Desulfosporosinus acidiphilus SJ4: one gene and its partner. The protein of the gene in region 1 interacts with the protein of each later gene in a pairwise test. Links are inferred from orthologs where the notes say so. Each region holds a gene or a part of one and is shown on either strand. Other genes may lie near its edges.

Region 1 (10,528 bases):
TCAGGCAACACACCCTAACAACAACCCTGAAATTCTGCCAATGGGTTCAGATCCTAAACAAAAGGCCGAGCGTATACCTCCCGATATTGGATGGGGGATAGGATGGCTGTATAATGGTCCATATAATGTTTCTGAATTGTGGATAGTAGGTGACAAACCCAATAACGAACAACGCTCGTGGAATCCAAGCTACGCATATTCTGGAAGTTTTAAAGATAACCCAAAACAAGGATTTATTGGAACTTTTGTAATGAACGGAGCTTCGGATCATAGTTGGTCTGGCAATTGGAAAACGCCTCAACTATGGGGTTCTGTAAGGATTACAAACGTCACTGGTAGTGTGATAAGTTTTAATAGCGATTCTGGTGTAACAGGAACTTTTGATCTGGAAACTCACGAGTGGAAGACTAATTAAAAGAAATAATTTAGAAATTAGAGGGGTTGTTTCCAAAGTATTTGGGAACAACTTCTTTAGTTAGAAAATGAAGATCAAGTGAACAAAATTAAATATAAAATTACATTCTTTGAATCTTAATCGGCATAGGAAAGAATAGTCATGTCATAGGAAATTTATAATGATAATTTTTATTCTATTTCCTTTTAACATAAACAAGAGATTATAAAGTTTGAATACTCTCTCGCTTTTTATTTCAACTAATAGCTTCTAATTGGGGTAGTGGGAGCATTCTAACACCAGGGGCAAGGTAATTAGGGTAATACACGTGCAACGAATACGCTAGGGGTCGCCTCACGAAACGGAATATAAAGCACATTGATCAAAATGCATGTTGTCTTAACGCGCTTCTTTCTTAATGCAGTCGTACCATGTCAAATTGAAGTATACCCTAACTTGACGTCAAGTTCCCTTCGTAATTGTGTCAGAATAAGGTCGTTTCTATTATTAATTGATATTTTACCAACAATATTATAGACTTTAACTTGACACTTTTAAGCGAAGAAGGGAATCAAATGAACGGTCACTCATTCGGCTATATTCGCGTGAGTACCTTCGATCAAAACACTAGCCGTCAATTAGATGGGTTAATCATGGATCGAGTGTTCATTGATAAAGCCTCTGGTAAAGATACCCACCGCCCTGAACTGGAAAACTTAAAACAATTTGTTCGTGATGGTGATACTGTCGTTGTCCATAGTATGGATAGACTTGCCCGTAATTTGGATGACTTACGTCAAATTGTTTGTAGTCTTACACAAAAAGGCGTTAAAATTCAGTTCATGAAGGAAAATCTTACTTTTTCCGGCTATGACTCGCCGTTGGCTAACTTGCAGTTATCGGTCATGGGAGCTTTTACCGACTTTGAACGCTCCATGATCCGCGAACGACAATTGGAAGGTATCGCGCTAGCTAAACAACGAAGTGGCTATACTGGCAGGAAAAAAGGGTTAACGGATGATCAGATTGTTCATATTAAGCAAAGGGTTGCTTCCGGCGAAAAAAAGTCTCAGATCGTTCGTTATTTTGGGATTAGCAGGTAACCTTGTAAAAATACTTGAAAAGTTAATCTTTTAGGGTTTAATTCCTTGTAGTCTCTGCAACAAACGCATAGAGTCTATTAACATAAATGAGTTCATTTGGGAGTTGACTCAGTTGCGGGTTCCTCCAGAATAAGTTCTAGATGCCTAACATATTAATATACCTTTTCTGCGGGTTTCACTAACGGATTTTAATATGGCATAATACAATAAGATAAATATTTCCCTTGACAGGTCTTTTTTAGAAATAATTTATTGAATACCAGTAATTATCAGGAAATTAAGTTATCGTTATAGAACTAATGGAGAGAAGCATATGAATAATTTTACAAAACAAAAAACGTCTCGGTTAGGGGTTATGGGCGGAACCTTCGATCCAATCCATTATGGACATTTAGTTGCTGCAGAAATGGCACGCAGTGAGTTTAAGCTTAGTAAGGTCTTATTTATCCCAACGGGGATACCGCCTCATAAAGATCGGCTTGATATTTCTGCAGGGGAATTCCGCTTGGAAATGGTTGAACGCGCTATTGAAGACAACCCTGTCTTTGCTTGTTCAGCCATGGAAATCGAACGGCAAGGGCCCTCTTACACAGTGGAGACCCTGCGCCTTTTGAGCAAGATTTGGCCGGAGCATGAGCTGTATTTTATCACCGGAACAGATGCCCTGCGTGAGATCTTTTCTTGGCGTGAAGCTGAAGAGATTTTGACTATGATTCAGTTTATTGGGGCAGCCCGGCCAGGCTTCGATGCTAAAGATTTTTTGCAGTATGTTCGGCAGGAACATCCGGAAATTGTAGATAAGATTCATTATTTAGAAGTTCCTGCTTTGGCAATTTCCTCAACAGATATACGGAGGCGGGTTAAAAATAAACAACCTATCCGATATCTGCTGCCGGAAGCGGTGCGTTTGTATATAGAACAAAAAAATCTCTATCGGTAGAATTAAAAGGTGGTCATTCGCATACTCTGCTTGGATTTGACCATACTAAAAATGAATCAATTTCAAAGAGGTGAGTATAGTAATGACAACACTTTATGTCGGAAATCTCCCGTGGAATACAACAGCGGATGAACTCGGGGAATTCTTTTCTAACTATGGACATGTTGAAAGCAGCAGAATTATCACTGATCGAGAAACCGGCCGATCCAGAGGGTTTGGCTTTATCGAGGTTGGCGAAGAGGATGCAGAACGAATGGCTCAGGAGTTAAATGGCAAAGATTTTGGCGGAAGACCTTTAACGGTGAATGAAGCTAAACCGAAACAAATGTAATATCCCGCGGACTGGAAGGGAGACCCTCTGACATGATTGTGGGGGTCTCCCTTTCCTTTGTTATGATCCTTTGAGAATTGGTGGGGCCTGTTCGGGTAAAGACATCCTTTGTTTTAAACTGCAGTTGATGGACAATAATATTGGTAGAAAGAAGATTTTGTAAAATATTTTGCAGTTAAAGCCCTAAATTGATAGAATGTAAGATAATGCAAAAAGAGAAAGATAATTAGGGTGTTTAAGGGGGAGTTGGAACGTGGAACTACTGGTTGAAGAGGTTACGATTCTGGCTAAGCATATGCTTACGGAGTCAAGATTCAAACATACGCTGGGAGTTGCGGAATATGCAGAAATGTTGGCCAAACGCCATGGGGTTGATCCCGTTAAAGCTCGATGCGCGGGGCTGGCCCATGATTTAGCTAAGGAACTTCCAGTCAAGGAGCAGATCACCTTGGCCCGGTACTGGAATCTGCTGACTTACCCTGAGGATGAACAATATCCTTACGTTTTGCATGGCCGGCTTTCAGCCTATTGGCTGGAACGTTATTTCAAAGTTGACGATAAAGATTTATTGGCAGCCATTGCCAGTCATACTTTGGGCAGACCTGGAATGTCCCGCTTAGAAATGTTGATTTACAGTGCTGACTTGACTGAACCCGGACGTAAGTTTCCAGATGTGGACAAGTTGAGACAATCCTTGTATGATGATTTAGACAGGGGCACGTTCGATTGTGTTGAAGGCACTTTACTATATTTAAAGCGGAGTAACCATCCAATACATACCTTAACGCAATTAACTTATGAAGATTTAAAAAGGAGGCTCACTATTGGAACTTGATCAAAAAAAACTTACCGAAGTTATTCACCTTGCCGAAGATAAAAAAGGCGGTGACATTACTCTTCTCGATTTAAAGGGAATCTCTATGGTTACGGATTATTGTCTTATTGTGACGGGCAACACGTCTATCCAGGTGAAAGCTATCACGAATCATTTGGAAGAGGAGTTGCCTGAGATTGGAATTCCTGTTCTGCACGTTGAGGGTCTGCCTGATGCCAAGTGGGTTTTGATGGATTGCAGCGGAGATTTGGTCATTCATGTTATGACGCCGGATCAACGAGAGTTTTACCAACTTGAGCGGCTTTGGAAGGATGCCCAAGTGGTTTCTTGTGCCACTTTTGTCTAACAACGAACTCATTAATTTGCGGTAACATTATTTACGAAACTGTTGTTCATAAATTCGTATGATTTTTTGGGAAGAAGCTCATTATATTTAAAAGCTGGGAAAGGAAGCAGTACTCAAAAACCTTCTTTAGAGAAGCGGCGGTAGGTGCAAGTCGTTGAAGGGGATTGCAGGAACTCGTCCTGGAGCTGTGTTCAGGTAACAATGAACACCGGTGCGAACCGTTAAAGTCTTACGAGTGAATTTGGAAAATTGGGTGGTATCACGGGAGCAGGCCTCTCGTCCCTTGGGACGAGAGGATTTTTGCCACTATCAGAAAGTATAACCTTCGGTTGTATACTGCAAGAAGAGCTAATTCGTGCGAAGACAGTGTCTTCGTCTTCTAGCATAAGTGCAACTAGGCAGTCGCTTTCGCCGGAGGCTCAGCGCCAGCCAAGTTTTCTTTATAAACAGGCTTGAAAGCGAAGGAAAATCGCCCATTTGCTGATTGAGTTTTTGCTTTACGATAAGGGGGAAGGTTAAGTGCAAAAGAAATATTTGTTTACGGACGTTGAACCAAAGTGGCAGAAAAAATGGTTAGAGGAAAAAGCGTATAAGACTGAAGAAAGTTCTCAAAAGCCAAAGTACTATGCCTTAGCGATGTTTCCTTATCCCTCAGGGGATTTGCACATGGGGCATGTGCGGAACTATTCCATCGTCGATGTGATAGCACGTTTTAAGCGGATGCAGGGATTTAATGTTCTCCATCCCATCGGTTGGGATTCTTTTGGCTTGCCGGCTGAAAATGCAGCGATTAAACACCAGACACCGCCGGCCGATTGGACTTGGAAAAATATTGCCAACATGCAGCGCCAGCTTAAAGGGATGGGTCTTTCCTATGATTGGGATAGAGAAGTCGCTACCTGCCATCCGGGTTATTATAAATGGACTCAGTGGATGTTTCTGGAATTTTATAAGCATGGATTGGTGTATAAGAAAAAGGCTGCTGTTAATTGGTGTCCGTCTTGTTCCACTGTTTTAGCCAATGAACAAGTGGTTGAAGGGGCCTGTGAACGGTGTGATACTCTTGTGACTAAGAAGAACCTTGAACAGTGGTTTTTCAAGATTACGGATTATGCCGAGATCTTGCTTCGAGACTTGGATGACCTGCCCGGTTGGCCTGAGAAGGTAAAAACAATGCAGCGCAATTGGATTGGACGTTCCGAAGGGGTGGAAGTTCAATTTGCTTTAGAAGACCGGCCCGAAAAATTCTCCGTTTATACCACTCGGGTTGATACTCTTTTCGGAGTAAGCTATGTTGTCTTAGCGCCGGAACATCCTTTGGTGCTTGAATTGGTAAAGGGAACAAAGTATGAAGCAGACGTTATGTCCTTCATTGAGAAGATGAATGGACTGAATGAAATCGCCCGTACTTCCACAGAAGCTGAAAAAGAAGGATTATTTATTGGGGCTTATTGCCTTAATCCTCTCAGCGGGAAGAAACTGCCGATTTGGGTGGCCAATTACGTTCTTTTGGAATATGGCACCGGAGCAGTGATGGGGGTGCCTGCTCATGACGAACGTGACTTTGAATTTGCCACAAAGTATCAATTACCAATTCAAACGGTGATTGTACCTTCTGGCAGCGAGCCCGGGGAGAAGGATAAACCTCTTGAAGCTGCCTATACTGACGATGGTATCATGGTTAATTCCGGTTCCTTTGATGGTCTGAACAGCGATAAAGGCTGGGATAAGATTGCGGACGAGGTAGAGCGCCTCGGTGTTGGACAGCGCAAGGTTAATTTCCGGTTGCGTGACTGGCTTATCTCCCGTCAACGCTATTGGGGAGCGCCCATTCCTATGGTTTATTGTGAAACCTGCGGTACGGTTCCTGTTCCCGAAGAGCAGCTGCCGGTGATGCTCCCTGAAGATGTTGTGTTTAAAACGGGAGAAAATCCTTTGGCGACCTCACGGTCCTTTCTGGAAACAACCTGTCCGAAGTGCGGCGGAGCTGCCCGCCGTGAAACAGATACCATGGATACCTTTGCCTGTTCTTCGTGGTATTTCCTGAGATATACCGATCCCCGCAATACGGAAGCCCCTTTTACAAAAGCTACTGTGGATCAGTGGATGAATGTTGATCAATATGTAGGCGGAGTAGAACATGCCATCCTCCACCTTTTGTACGCTCGCTTCTTTACGAAAGGCTTGCGGGATTTTGGCTATCTGACTGCGAAGGAGCCCTTCCAAAACTTATTGACTCAAGGAATGGTCTGTATGGATGGTTCCAAGATGTCAAAATCGAAGGGCAATATCGTGAGTCCGGAGGCGATTATCGGAAAATATGGCGCTGATACGGCCAGGTTGTTTATCCTCTTTGCCGCACCGCCGGAAAGAGATTTGGAATGGAGTGATCAAGGGGTTGAAGGATGCTATCGCTTCCTCAATCGTATATGGCGCTTAGTTGCTCAATATGAGCCAATTATTAAGGGAATAGGGAACGCTCCCTCCGGTGCAGAGCTGGAAAAAGAATGGGCGAATCTGGATTCGGCAGGCAAAGAAATGCGCCGCCAATCTCACTTGGCTATCCAGAGAGTAACCATGGATGTGGGCACCCGCTATAACTTTAACACGGCCATCAGCACGATTATGGAGTGGGTTAATGCTCTGTACCTATATAAAGAGCAGCCAACGGCTAATGCTTTCGTGGGCAAAGAGGCTATAGAAGGGATTCTCCTTCTCCTGGCACCCTTTGCACCTCATATTACAGAAGAGCTTTGGCAAGGTATCGGCCATGCTGATAGTATCCATGAACATTCTTGGCCTACCGTGGATGAAACGGCCCTTGTTCAGGATGAAGTGACGGTTGTTCTGCAGGTGAATGGGAAGGTTCGGGATCGGATTCAAGTTCCTGCCGAGATATCTGCCGCTGAGTTGGAGAAGATTGTTGTTTCTCAGCCGAAAGTGCTGGAATGGACCCAGGGGAAAACGATTGTTAAGGTGATCACGGTTCCTGGGAAATTGGTGAATATAGTCGTCAAATAGGGGGGACTCGTGGGGGGACTCGTGTCAGGCCTTGCTCGGTGCCTACGACGCAGAGCAAACTAGCCGTTCAAGCGACTGGCTTTGGGGAGCGGGGTTCATCCTTCGGCGACAGTATTCTTTGAAGAACCCGCCTACGGCGATAATCTCCACTGGAGATTATCGTGCCATAAGCGCCATCCATGGCGCTATGGCGGCGGCGCACGTCCTATGCGCCGCCCCGCATCTGGGGTCGGTCGCTTTCACGGAGTTTGCTGGGCTGCTTACGTAAAGACCTCGCGCTGCCTGACACTTCGTCCCCTGCTCACGGGTCTGGGGGACGGAGTAAGCGAGAGTTAAAAGCGATTTAGGCATGCTTTAAGGTCGATTTATTGTAATGTTTTAAGTTAAGGTATTGTCTTAAGCAGTTTTCGGGCGACGGCACATAAATGTGCACCGTCTGCTCGTGAGGTTGCTTGGGTGAGTGTTCAAGGGGACGGTCCTTCTGACACACTTTTTCTCAGGGTGTCAGATAGAGGGACAGTTCTCTTGTCGCACTGATTTGCCGGGGGTTGTAGTTTTGACGGAGTATGTCGGAAGCAATTTGGGGTGACGGCACATAAATGTGCGGCGTCTGCTTCGTGAGGCTGCGCGGGTGAGTGTGTCAGGGGGACGGTCCTTCTGACACACTTTTTCTCAGGGTGTCAGATAGAGGGACGGTTCTCTTGTCGCACTGATTTGCCGGGTGTTGTAGTTTTGACGGAGTATGTCGGAAGCAATTTGGGGTGACGGTACATAAATGTGCGGCGTCTGCTTTGTGAGGTTGCTTGGGTGAGTGTGTTAGGGGGACGGTCCTTTTGACACGTTTTTTCTTATAAGTGCCGATGAAGGGATGGGTCTCTTTAGTTCAGTGGTTTTTCTAGTCTGGTCTAATAAGGAGGGGCTCATAATGTCGAGTAAAATCGAAGTGAACAAAGAGTCGAGAGAAGTGATGATAGCCGAGATTAAAGCATTTTTCTCGAAAGAGAGAGATGAGGATTTAGGGGATCTGGCAGCTTATTTAGTTCTCGATTTTTTTATGGAGAAATTAGCACCGGTTGTCTATAATCAGGGTATTTATGACTCTTATAAATATATGAGTGAAAGAACAGAAGACTTACTAGGAATCCAAAGGTGAGACTTAGGTTGTACTCGGAACTTATTCTGATTCTGGAATGAAGGTCATGCTTTAATAGCATGGCTTTTTTTATTGGGTATTTGCAGCATGGTCATGGTTAGTTCATTTTGGAATATAGATAATAAATGAGACTGGTTCAACATAGGTAATCAACCCGGAAGATATTTGGAAACTTATGGAATAGACTATAAGGAGAGCGGCAAAAAAGGATGTGTTAGTTTGCAAAAAGTCTATGTGCTTGACTCCAGTGTTTTGTTGCATGACTCAAGGGCAATTTTTCAATTCCAGGATAATGAGGTTATTATTCCTTTTGTTGTTTTAGAGGAAGTAGAGGGTAAAAAACGTCGCGAGGACAATGTAGGGCGAGCGGCTCGGGAGGCGATTCGGAATCTTGATCGTTTGCGGAACGCCGGGCGGCTTTCTCAAGGAGTTTCTTTACCTGGCGGGGGGAAAATCAGGATTGAACTTAATCATTACTCGAGGGAGATTCTCCCGATTAATTCGGACCTTAGTTTGGCAGACAATCGGATTCTGGCAGTTTCGTTAAGCCTTGCCCGTGAGGAAGAGCGAAGTGTGATATTGGTCACGAAAGATATTGCCATGCGTGTTAAAGCAGATGCTTTGGGGATTTTGACGGAGGATTACTATAACGACAAGGTTGTTATGCCCCAGATTACGGATGAGGTTTTGAGAATATCACTTGAAGACGAGCAGATTGATGAGCTTTATCGAAATAACTCTATTTTGTGGCATGAAACGTTGCCCTCCAACAGCTGCATCAAAACGGTTTTAAGTGATCAGTGTGTCTTGCCTCTGGTTTCGTCACCGGATGGGAAAAGGATAATTTATTGTATGGGGCAGGGCAGGGCTTCTTGGGATATTCGTCCGAAAAATATTGAGCAAGCTTGGGCTTTAGAGATGCTTCACAGTACGGAGATAAAGTTGGTAAATCTGATGGGACCGGCCGGTACAGGAAAAACACTTCTTGCTTTAGCCAGCGGTCTGGAACAGACGGTTCATGGGGACAAATATCTTAGGATGCTTTGCGCACGTCCGATTATTCCTTTTGGCAAGGACATTGGCTTTCTCCCCGGGGAAAAGGAACAAAAGGTACGTCCGTATATGCAGCCAATTTATGATAATCTGGAATTTTTGCTGAGGTCAAAGAAAGATAAAGAGCGGGAGAGAAGCGGTGAGTCTATTGTGGAGAGCGCTATTGATCTGTTGATTAAGAAAAAACAACTGGAAATCGAAGTGCTCACATACATTCGGGGACGCAGTATTCCTAATCAGTTTTTAATTATTGACGAGGCTCAGAATCTGACAGCTCATGAGGTTAAGACGATTGTAACTCGTGCCGGTGAGGGAACTAAGATTGTCCTTTGCGGGGATACGGATCAAATTGATCATCCCTATTTGGATAGAGAAAGTAATGGGTTAGCCTATATTGCTGCGAGACTTAAGGGGCAGCCGTTTTATGGGCAGGTGCGGTTGGTTCATGGGGAGAGGAGCGATCTGGCAACGAGGGCGGCGAGTTTATTGTAATGGAGCACTTGCGTGAGCCATTGTCCGGTTGGATAAGACACAGAGTAACTGGACGTAAGAGCGATTGGTTTGAGGAGGCCGGTTCGAGGTCAACGAAAAAGGGCCAATTGCTATTTAAGCAAATGGTCCTTAAAAAACTTTGTCTCTAACTATTTCAATCAAGTAAGTCACTTAATTCAATATTTAAATCCTCAAACAAATTGGATTTGGCAGCTTCATGAATAATTTAACCTTTCTAAAATTATTTTTCCGACAGGATTAGAAATACTTTGCAGCAGGAAAAAGAAGGAATTAAACGAAATCAAAAATATGATAGTTTTAAGTTGTAAATTGGTATTAAAATTATCTATTAAATTTATTTCCTTTGCAAACGACAAAGGAATGAAGCATAAATATAGGGAATTTTGACCTTACAAAAATGCAGAGAAAACGCCTAAAGATGAACAAGGATGGGGGCTTCGCGCATGGAGCATAAACTTCGCAAGGTCTGGTGGTTTGTCCTTTTTTTGTTGGTGGTTTTCGCCATATGGAGGCTCTTTTTGCCCCATGGTTCGAATGCCTATTTGCAAAAAACTGCCGCAAGCCGCGAGATTGTGGTGTACGTTGCCGGTGCTGTTGAAGCCCCGGGACTTGTTCATTTAGCCCCGGATGCCCGTTTGGATGATGCTTTGAAACAGGTTAAGCTTTTGCCGGAGGCAAACCTGGAAAGTATGAATCCGGCGGAAAAACTCAAAGATGGGCAGAAGATCACGGTACCCTATAAGAATCTTTCTATATTGGGATCGGGTGGTGCTGGGAATTCCCAAGTTGGAGTTGGCGGAAGCAGCGGGAGCGGGGGGAGTAGTGTTGCTGCAACAAAT
Region 2 (10,346 bases), 2.9 Mb from region 1 along the record:
TATCTGGCTCCGGCCCCTTTCATTCCGGTTTTTCAGCAAATGGTCGATGTGGAAGCTAAAGAGTTGGGACTTTATATGCTCTCCACTGGACGGGTGCTGGTACTGCCGAATGTGGCCGGTTATGTTGGATCGGATACCGTTGGAGCAATGTTAGCGGCAAGAGCTGATCATCTGGACGGAGTCAGCCTGATCGTTGATATTGGAACAAACGGCGAGATGGTTCTCAGCGGCAAGAACCGGATTCTGACTTGCTCCACTGCAGCTGGGCCGGCCTTTGAAGGAGCGGAGATCCGCTATGGAATGAGAGCGGCAGAGGGAGCAATTGAAGCGGTGAGTATAGCTCAGGATGTTGAATTAAAAACCATCGGAGGTGGAAAAGATCGAGGTATCTGTGGCTCGGGGCTGATCGATGCTATTGCCGAAATGTTTAAGGCGGGGGTTATTACTGCTTCCGGACGTTATGCCAGCGAACCGGAAGACTTGGAAATATTGCCTCCTCTGGTGCGTGAGCGGCTGCGTAAAGGTGAGCAGACTTTTGAATTTGTTCTTGCTTGGGGAAAGGATTCGGTCAGCGGCGAGGATCTTGTGCTTTCCCAAAAGGACATTCGAGCTTTACAGCTGGCGAAGGGGGCTATAAGTGCAGGAATTACACTGCTCGTCAGAGAAATGGGAATTAGTCCTCTTGAGATAGACAGGGTGCTTCTGGCAGGAGCCTTTGGGAATTATATTAAGAAAGAAAGTGCCTTGGGCATCGGATTGCTTCCGCCTTTACCCTTGGAAAGAATTCATTCCATAGGTAATGCGGCAGGAGATGGGGCTAAAATGGCCTTGCTTTCCATTATTGAGCGAGGGCGCGCTGAGACTATGGCTAAACAGGCAGAGCATATTGAGCTATCTAATAAGAAAGAATTTCAGGATGAATTTCTAAAAGGACTGGGTTTTGAAGGGATCTTCTAATGAAAGTCATAGTGTGGTTCTGATTTTACGATAGCGAAGAACATCCAAGCAGACGCCGGCCATGGATTGGCCAAGTGTCTCTGGAGCCAAGGATGGCGGGAAGAGACCGCCGGCCATGACGATAAGCGGACGAGCTTATCGCCACACTGCAACTTAATAGGCCTACTCCTGCAGTGTGGATTTGGCCAAGTGTCTCTGGAGCCAAACAAGTGCGATAGTCTCCACTGGAGACTATCGGGATGGCAGGAAGAGACTGCTGACATCGATAGTCAAAAGGATAATGCAATGATGGAGAAATAAGGTTAATGGAGGGCTATGTCTCTATTAACCTTATTTATGCTGCTTGGGGTATATGGGCTAGTGAAAATAGAATGTTTTAATTCCTTATTTAAATCATTTAAAGCGAGAATTAGCAATTTGTCACAAAAAGACATAAATCTACATGATAATCTACAGTTCAAAGGATAAATATTTCAAGATACTGGAATCAGAGGACTATAATTGGGGCTTTGCTATAACAATCATCATTACTAGGTATAGTAAAATTTAATAGCAAGTAACCTTTAGGTGAGTGCCGCCTTTAAATCAGACAACAGTCAGGACGAACAGTATGTTATAATATGTACAAGAGGAGAGGTGGAGTGGTTAATGTATCGGTTGGACGATTTGAATTCAGTACAAAGGGAAGCTGCTGAGCATCAGGAAGGGCCGCTTCTTATTCTGGCCGGTGCAGGATCAGGAAAGACTCGCGTGCTTACTTACCGAATTGCTCATTTGATTGCTCGGGGTGTCGATCCAGGCGATATATTAGCAATTACGTTTACGAATAAAGCAGCTAAGGAGATGCGGGACAGGGTAACAACCCTCGTAGGCAGTGAAGGACGAGGATTATGGGTCAGCACCTTCCACTCAGCCTGTGTACGCATTTTGCGGCGGGATATCGAGCATCTGCCGGGTTATACCCGGAATTTTGTGATCTACGATGCGGGAGATCAACTGGCTTTGATCAAAGGATGCTTAAAGGAAAAGAATCTGGATGAAAAGAAATTTTCCCCGCGTGGTGTAGCTTCGGTGATTAGTGATGCCAAAAATAAACTCCTGGACCCTGAAGGATTTGCTGTCCAGGCCAGCGATTATTTTCAGAGCAAAGTTGTTGATTTGTATCGGGATTATCAGAAAAAACTCAGAACGAATAATGCTCTGGATTTTGATGATATTATTATGCTTACGGTTAAACTGTTCAGAGAAAATGACAGGGTTTTGGATTATTATCAGGAGAAATTCCGTTATATTTTGGTGGATGAATATCAGGATACCAATCATGCCCAATACATGCTGATCAAGCTGTTGGCCAGCCGTTACCGCAATCTTTGTGTGGTAGGGGACGATGACCAGTCCGTTTATGGCTGGCGCGGGGCTGATATTCAAAACATCCTTGATTTTGAGCGGGATTACCCTGAAGCTAAGGTTATCAAGCTTGAGCAGAATTATCGGTCTACTCAAAAAATTCTTGATGCTGCCAATGCCGTTGTCAGGAACAATGAGGGACGCAAAGAAAAATCTCTCTGGACGGAGAATTCCTCAGGACAGCCAATCGTTTGTTATGTCAGTAATGACGAACGGGATGAAGCCAGGTATGTGGTAGAACGGATTCAGCGTTTGCATGAACTGGAAGGTCGTCCCTACAGTGATTTTACAGTTCTTTATCGAACCAATGCCCAATCTCGGATACTGGAAGAACAGTTGATGAAAGCCGCCCTGCCTTATCGAATTTTTTCGGGTTTAAAGTTTTACCAACGTTTAGAGATCAAAGATATGTTAGCCTATCTGCGGCTTATCTATAACCCTTCAGACCAAGTAAGTTTTGCCCGGGTGCTTAATGTTCCTAAACGGGGCCTGGGAGAAAGTACTCTGGAGAAAATTCTGGAATATGCCGACGAACAAGGAATGCCTGTCTTGGACGCTATTTTGGAAGCAGACTATATTCCGGAATTAACAGCCCGGGCTAAGAAACCATTGTTGGCCTTTGCCCATCTGATGCAAGGTTTAGTTGAGTTTTCGAAAAATGCCACCGTTACAGAGTTAGTCAAGGAGATTTTGAATAAAACGGGTTACCAGGCGATTCTCGAAGCAGATAGTTCACCGGAAGCAGAAGCCCGCTTGGAAAACTTGTTAGAGTTTCTTTCCGTCACAACGGAGTTCGATGAAAAAGCTGCTCAATCTGAAACCGAAGGGGAGGAAGAACAGATCCTTGGCGGAGTCAGCGGCTTTTTAGAGCAAGTATCGCTGGTCGCTGACATAGACGAACTGGATCCTGCAGAAGAATCCATTGCCTTAATGACCATGCACAGCGCTAAAGGTCTGGAATATCCTGTCGTTTTCGTGGTAGGCATGGAAGAGGGCATCTTTCCCAGCGGACGTTCCTTTCTTGACCCTTCAGAGTTGGAGGAGGAACGGAGGCTGTGCTATGTAGCTATTACACGGGCACGTGAAAAACTGTACTTGTGCAATTCAGAAATGCGTATGCTCTATGGCAAAACCCAGTATAATCCACCTTCGCGGTTTTTAGAGGAGATCCCGTCGGAGCTGATGACGGATATCGATCCACTCGATCCGCCTAAACTGCGTTTAAATACTTCACCCAAATCATTTCAGAGACAGGAGGGTAAACCAGATCGGAGAATTCCTTTAGGGTCCGGTTCCTGGGAGAAAGATTTTGGCAGCCCGGTGGTCATTAAAGGAGGTGAGGCTCATCACGTAGGAGAAAAGGTTGAGCATGTTAAATTCGGACGAGGAATAATAGTCTCAATTAAGGGTGAAGGAAATCAGGCAGAATTGACAATTGTATTTGATGGTGGAATTGGAATTAAAAAACTCTTGGCAGAGTACGCCAAACTTACCAAACTCTAAATTCAAATGAGAAATTATGAAGAGAAAGGTTTAGGTGTTATAATGGATAAGATTTATATTGTTGGTCACAAGAACCCAGATACAGACTCAGTTTGCTCCGCTATCGCTTTAGCTCGTTTTAAAGAACTTACAGGTGCTGAAAATTGTGTTGCCGTAACAGCCGGCAAAATCAATAAAGAGACCGAGTTTGTTCTCAACTATTATGGAGTTCAAGTACCTGAAGTATTAGAATCCGTTGAGGCTAAACAAAAACTTATCCTCGTTGACCACAACGAATATGGTCAAGCTGTAGGCGGTGCTGATCAAGCTCAGCTCGTACAAGTTGTTGACCACCACAAAGTTGGCGGATTCCAAACTGCCGAACCTCTTTATGTACGTATCGAGCCTGTCGGTTCAACCTGTTCGATTGTTGCTCAATATTACAAAGAAAAAGGCTTAGTTCCTGAGAAAGCGATTGCAGGTATTTTATTAGCTGCTATTCTTTCTGACACAGTAATCTTCAAATCCCCAACTTGCACTGAGCTGGATAAAGTTATTGCTGCTGAACTCGCAGCCATTGCTGGAGTTGACCCCAAAACCTTCGGTATTGATATGTTCAAAGCGGGTTCCAACATCGCTGAGCGCACTCCGCAAAGCATGATTGAAGAAGATTTCAAAGCTTTCACCATGGGATCCCACAAAGTTGGCGTTGGCCAAGTCAGTCTGATGGGCATGGATGGATTTGAAGATGTTCGGGCAAACTTAAACAAAGAGCTGGAAAACTATCGCAATTCTCAAGGCCTGCGTTATATCTGCTTAATGGTTACTGACATTTTAAGTGATTACACTGAACTGATTGTTAAAGGAGATAATCCGGAAGAAGTTGCTAAAGCCTTCGGCAAAGAACTTGTCAATGGCAGTGTTGAGCTTCCTGGCGTTCTCTCCCGTAAAAAACAAGTTGTTCCACCAATGACAACTTATTTTTCAGCTTAATTAAAATACAAACATATTAGGAGAACAGGGAGGAAATTTCGGTGCGGGATGAATTCGAGCGTGTGAGATGGTTGCGGGGGGAGATAGAGACTGCCAATAAGCAGTACTATGTACTTGATCAACCCACCATGACTGATGCGGATTACGATGCTCTCATGCGGGAATTGATCGATTTGGAAGCGAAGCATCCGGACTGGGTTACTCCCGATTCTCCGACAGTACGAGTCGGGGGAGAGGTAGCCAAAGAGTACACTAAAGTACGTCATTTGGAACCTCTCCTGAGTTTAGATAACGCTTTTTCGGCGGAGGACCTCAGGGAATTTGACCGACGGGTCCGTCAAGTGACTTCAACTGTGGAGTATGTTGTAGAACTTAAGATTGATGGACTGACTGTCGCTTTAACCTACGAAAACAGCCTGATGGTGCGGGGAGCAACCCGTGGTGATGGCGAAGTGGGTGAAGATATCACCCCTAACGTTAAGACTGTAAAATCAATACCTTTACGCCTTAAAGATGATGTTCCAAGACTAAGCGTCCGGGGAGAAGGGTATATGCCCAAAGCTTCCTTTGCCCGCTTGAATCAAGAACGGGAAGAAGAGGGACAAGCAACCTTTGCCAATCCCCGTAATGCGGCGGCAGGTTCCTTGCGCCAATTGAATTCCAAGATTACGGCCCAGCGGAAGCTGGATTATTTTGCTTATCAGGTGTTGGGTGCCAACGAGTTAGGTTTACATAATCAAACGGAAGTCCTTACCTATTTAAAGGAACAAGGATTTATTGTCAATCCGGAGTATAAGGTTTTTGGAACCATTGACGAAGTTATTGGGTTTTGTGAAAGAATGTCTTCGGAACGTCATGGTTTCTCCTATGATATTGACGGATTGGTTATTAAAGTGAATGATTTTGCCGTTCAACAGGAATTGGGCTTTACAGCTAAAAGTCCTCGTTGGGCAATTGCTTATAAATTTCCAGCAGAACAAGTGGAAACCGTTGTTGAAGATATACTGATTCGGGTAGGCCGAACGGGGGTGTTAACCCCTACGGCAGTGCTCACGCCTGTTCTGGTTGCAGGGTCCACGGTGAGCCGGGCGACTCTGCATAATCTTGATAACATACGCCAGAAGGATATCCGCATCGGCGACCATGTTTTGCTTCATAAGGCCGGGGATGTTATTCCTGAAGTTGTTAAGATGCTGCCTGAGAAACGAACCGGGGAGGAAAGAATCTTTGAAATGCCGGAATTCTGTCCGGAATGTCAAAGCCCTGTCCGCCAAGATGAAGGTGAAGTGGCCTACCGCTGTCAGAGTATCACCTGTCCCGCCAGGCAACGGGAAGGGATCATCCATTTCGTTTCCCGCGATGCCATGGCTATAGACGGTCTGGGGCCGGCGGTGATTCAGCAGCTTCTCGATGCTCGTTTGATCTCGGACGCTGCGGATCTTTATTCCTTAACCTTTGAGGATTTAATCCCCTTAGAACGGATGGGTAAGAAATCCGCCGAAAATCTTTTAAAAGCCATTCAGGATAGCAAAACCCGCGGCTTGGGGCCTTTGATTTTTGCCCTGGGGATTCGCCATACCGGAGAAAAGGCCGGCAAAGTCTTGGCTCAGAGGTTTGGTTCCATGGACCAACTCATGAAAGCGTCTCTGGAAGAGCTGCAGGGAATTCCCGATATAGGGCCCACCATGGCGGAAAATCTCGTCTATTTTTTCAGCCTGGAGAGCACTCAAGGTTTTATTGAAAAACTGCGTCAGGCAGGAGTCGATATGACGGCTGAAGAATCTTCAAAACCCCAGATATTTGCCGGTAAAAGTATTGTTGTCACAGGTTCCTTAGAACGTTGGGACCGACGAGAGATCGAAAAAGTCATTGAAGACCACGGCGGCAAAGCCGCAAGCTCCGTCAGCAAAAAGACAGCTTTCGTCGTTGCCGGCGAAAAAGCAGGTTCTAAGCTTACGAAAGCCCAAGAACTAGGGGTCCAGATCCTAACGGAAGACGAATTTGACACACTGCTGAAACAGTAGCAATTGGGGAGGGGCCTAGCAAGTGTGTATTGGGGACGGTCCTTATTGCACATTTTGCATGATTTCATCAGGGTGTAAAGCAGGGATAGTCTTCTGTTACTTCCTCTGTAGCATAAGGTTAACTCAGGGACGGCTTTTTGTTGTATGCGGTCAGGCGTATACCAAAGAACCGTCCTTATTTGCACTTTTCAATAACTGTCCCCCTGACACATTTGTTGCCCGATTCTTCCAGATTTGCTATTATAGAAGGATAGCAAAAAAGTAGTCAAAGGACGGTGAATTTAATGGCAATTTCACGTGAAGACGTTATATATGTCGCCGGATTGGCACGTTTAGAGTTAAACGAACAAGAAATTCAAGAATATACTGTGCAGCTGAACTCGATTCTTGATTACGCCGCAATGTTGGAACGTTTGGATACTGAAGATGTTGTGCCTACGGCTCATGCTGTTCCCTTGCATAATGTGCTGCGGGAGGATGAGGTAAAAGGTTCCATTAAGCACGAAAAGGCCTTAAGAAATGCCCCGGATGCGGAAGAAGGATTTTTCAGGGTTCCGAGAATTAGTCTCACATAGAAAGGAGGGGCTGCGCCCATGATATTTGAGAAATCCGTGAGTGAGCTTCATGAACTCCTTGTGCATAAAGAAGTTAGTGCCACGGAATTAACCAACGCTTACATAGAGCGAATTCATAATTTAGATAAAGATCTGCAAGCTTATTTAACAGTCTTAGAAAAAGAAGCTCAAGCCCAAGCCTCGGAAATCGATCGGAAGATCGCTCAAGGGGGAGAACTAGGGGCTTTAGAAGGCATTCCTATGGCTATGAAAGACAACATGTGTACCGAAGGAATACGTACAAGTTGTGCTTCCAAAATTCTTAAGGAGTTTTATCCTCCCTATGATGCAACAGTAACAACACGATTAAAGGATGCAGGAAGTATTCTTTTAGGTAAATTAAATATGGATGAGTTTGCTATGGGCTCTTCCACAGAGAATTCAGCCTATCTGAAAACACGAAATCCCTGGAAATTAGAATGTGTTCCAGGAGGTTCTTCCGGCGGTTCGGCGGTTTCCGTAGCGGCTGATTTGGCGGCCTTCTCCCTGGGATCTGATACCGGGGGATCGATTCGGCAGCCGGCTGCCTTTTGCGGGGTTGTTGGCCTTAAACCAACCTATGGAGCCGTATCCCGCTTTGGCCTCATAGCCTATGCCTCATCCCTCGATCAAATAGGCCCTCTAACAAAAACAGTAAGGGACAATGCCCTAGTGATGAATGCTATTGCCGGGTACGATTCTCAGGATTCCACCTCTGTTCGCTACGATAAACCTGATTATACAAAATTTCTGCTCAATGACATTAAAGGTTTAAAAATTGGCATACCCCGTGAATATTTCGGGGAAGGGATTGAGCCCGAGGTAGCTAAAGGGATTCAGGAAAGCATTGAAACGCTGCGTAATCTGGGAGCTGAAGTGAGCGAATGTTCTCTCCCCCACACGGAATACGCCATCCCGGCCTACTATTTGATTGCCACTGCCGAAGCCAGTTCCAACCTTGCCCGTTATGATGGTGTCCGCTACGGTTACCGGGCCCAAGCTGAAGATGTTTTGGGGATGTTTAGAAAAACCAGAGCAGAGGGATTCGGACAAGAGGTTAAGCGCAGAATCATGTTGGGAACCTATGCCTTAAGTTCCGGTTATTACGATGCTTATTATCTTAAAGCCCAAAAAGTTCGGACGTTGATCAAGCAAGATTTTGATCAGGCCTTTGAGAAATTTGATGTTCTGCTCTCTCCCGCTGCGCCCACGCCGGCTTTTAAATTCGGTGAGAAATCCAATCCACTGGCTATGTATTTATCAGATATCACAACAGTTCCCATTAATCTGGCAGGTATTCCGGCCATATCCGTACCTGCAGGTTTTGTGAATGGTCTGCCCATCGGCATGCAATTAATGGGCAAGCATTTCAATGAAGGGACGCTCTATCGAGTTGCCTATACCTTTGAGCAAAATACAACGTATCACACGTTAAAACCGGATCTTTCAGAGGAGGTGCTTACCCGTGGCAGTCGCTGATCGTTATGAAATGGTTTGTGGCTTAGAAGTTCATGTGGAGCTTCAAACCAAGACGAAGATATTCTGTGGCTGTACTACCGAGTTTGGGGGGGAACAAAATACCCATGTCTGCCCTGTGTGCTTAGGTATGCCCGGAACCCTTCCGGTTTTAAACCGTGAAGTAGTCAATTATGCCATTCGTGCGGGATTGGCATTAAACTGTGAGATCGCTGATTTTTCTAAATTTGACCGCAAGAACTACTATTATCCCGATTTAACGAAAAACTATCAGACGTCTCAATATGACCTGCCAATTTGCAAAAATGGCGGCTTGGAAATTGAAGTTGACGGAGTTAAAAAGTGGATTGGGATTACCCGGGCACATATGGAAGAAGATGCTGGGAAACTTGTTCACAGCGGGGAAACTATTACGACTTCGGACGCCTCTTCCGTTGATTATAACCGGGCAGGAGTACCGCTTTTGGAGATTGTTTCCGAGCCTGACTTGCGTTCGATTCCGGAAGTTTTAGCCTATCTGGAACAGTTGGTCCAAATTCTGGAATACACTGGGGTTTCCGACTGCCGCATGGAACAAGGTTCGGTTCGCTTTGATGTCAATGTCTCCTTGAGGCCCGCAGGGTCAACAACCTTTGGAACCCGAACTGAGACAAAAAACCTTAATTCTTTCAGTTCAGTCCGACGCTGCATGGAATATGAAGTTGCCCGCCAGGCCCGTGTTCTTGATGAAGGGGAGGAAGTGGTTCAGGAAACCCGGACTTGGGATGAAGGCCGGGGAATTACCCTAGCATTGCGTTCCAAAGAAGAAGCTCATGATTACCGCTATTTCCCTGAGCCGGATCTCGTTCCCCTCGTAATAGACAGGGAGTGGGTAGAAGAAATTCGCAAAACATTGCCCGAACTTCCCAGAGAACGCCGGAACCGTTTACAGAGTTTAGGACTATCTGCTTACGATGCAGCAGTGCTTACGCAAACTAAAGCCATGGCCGACTATTTTGACCAGGGTTTAGCTCATGGTGCCGAGGCAAAGAGTTTAGCCAATTGGGTTATGGGGGATCTAACCAGGCTGCTGAACAGCAATCAGTGTCAAATAGCGGATTCGCCTGTTTCCGCCCAAAAGTTGGTGGAACTTGTAAAACTCATTGACAAAGGCACTTTGAGCGGCAAAATCGCCAAATCTGTTCTGGAAGAAATGTATTCTTCGGGCAAAGATGCTGACCAGATTGTCAAAGAGAAAGGGCTTGCTCAAATCAGTGATGAAGGAGCATTGCTCGGAATCATCGACCAGGTAATTGTCGCTAATCCCCAATCCGTAGAAGATTTTCACGCGGGTAAAGAGCGGGCTATTGGGTTCTTAGTGGGACAGATTATGAAAGCGACAAAAGGACAAGCTAATCCTGGTCTTGTTAATCAG

The links.
Region 2: the proteins of leuS (region 1) and ligA interact in binary tests that used the Escherichia coli proteins (3 or more experiments, as listed by UniProt). The link is inferred for Desulfosporosinus acidiphilus SJ4 from one-to-one orthologs.

Annotation. Positions count from the first base shown.
Region 1 is NC_018068.1:4,208,437-4,218,964, reverse strand. Bases 4,153-7,219 are described here. They hold leuS (leucine--tRNA ligase), read left to right. Parts: upstream 4,153-4,468; coding sequence 4,469-6,970; downstream 6,971-7,219. Other genes in these bases: DESACI_RS19320 (hypothetical protein), read left to right, coding at 7,052-7,219. Outside these bases: DESACI_RS19355 (hypothetical protein), read left to right, coding at 1-415; DESACI_RS19350 (recombinase family protein), read left to right, coding at 970-1,497; nadD (nicotinate-nucleotide adenylyltransferase), read left to right, coding at 1,811-2,437; DESACI_RS19340 (RNA recognition motif domain-containing protein), read left to right, coding at 2,520-2,768; bis(5'-nucleosyl)-tetraphosphatase (symmetrical) YqeK, read left to right, coding at 3,022-3,603; rsfS (ribosome silencing factor), read left to right, coding at 3,593-3,949; more of DESACI_RS19320, read left to right, coding at 7,220-7,306; DESACI_RS19315 (DUF2164 domain-containing protein), read left to right, coding at 7,896-8,123; DESACI_RS19310 (PhoH family protein), read left to right, coding at 8,343-9,668; DESACI_RS19305 (ComEA family DNA-binding protein), read left to right, coding at 10,133-10,528.
Region 2 is NC_018068.1:1,295,735-1,306,080, forward strand. What follows is about bases 4,487-7,371. They hold ligA (NAD-dependent DNA ligase LigA), read left to right. Parts: upstream 4,487-4,880; coding sequence 4,881-6,863; downstream 6,864-7,371. Other genes in these bases: DESACI_RS05860 (putative manganese-dependent inorganic diphosphatase), read left to right, coding at 4,487-4,839; gatC (Asp-tRNA(Asn)/Glu-tRNA(Gln) amidotransferase subunit GatC), read left to right, coding at 7,148-7,371. In the rest of the region: DESACI_RS05850 (ASKHA domain-containing protein), read left to right, coding at 1-957; DNA helicase PcrA, read left to right, coding at 1,606-3,867; more of DESACI_RS05860, read left to right, coding at 3,874-4,486; more of gatC, read left to right, coding at 7,372-7,438; Asp-tRNA(Asn)/Glu-tRNA(Gln) amidotransferase subunit GatA, read left to right, coding at 7,457-8,935; Asp-tRNA(Asn)/Glu-tRNA(Gln) amidotransferase subunit GatB, read left to right, coding at 8,922-10,346. UniProt on the Escherichia coli protein: DNA ligase that catalyzes the formation of phosphodiester linkages between 5'-phosphoryl and 3'-hydroxyl groups in double-stranded DNA using NAD as a coenzyme and as the energy source for the reaction.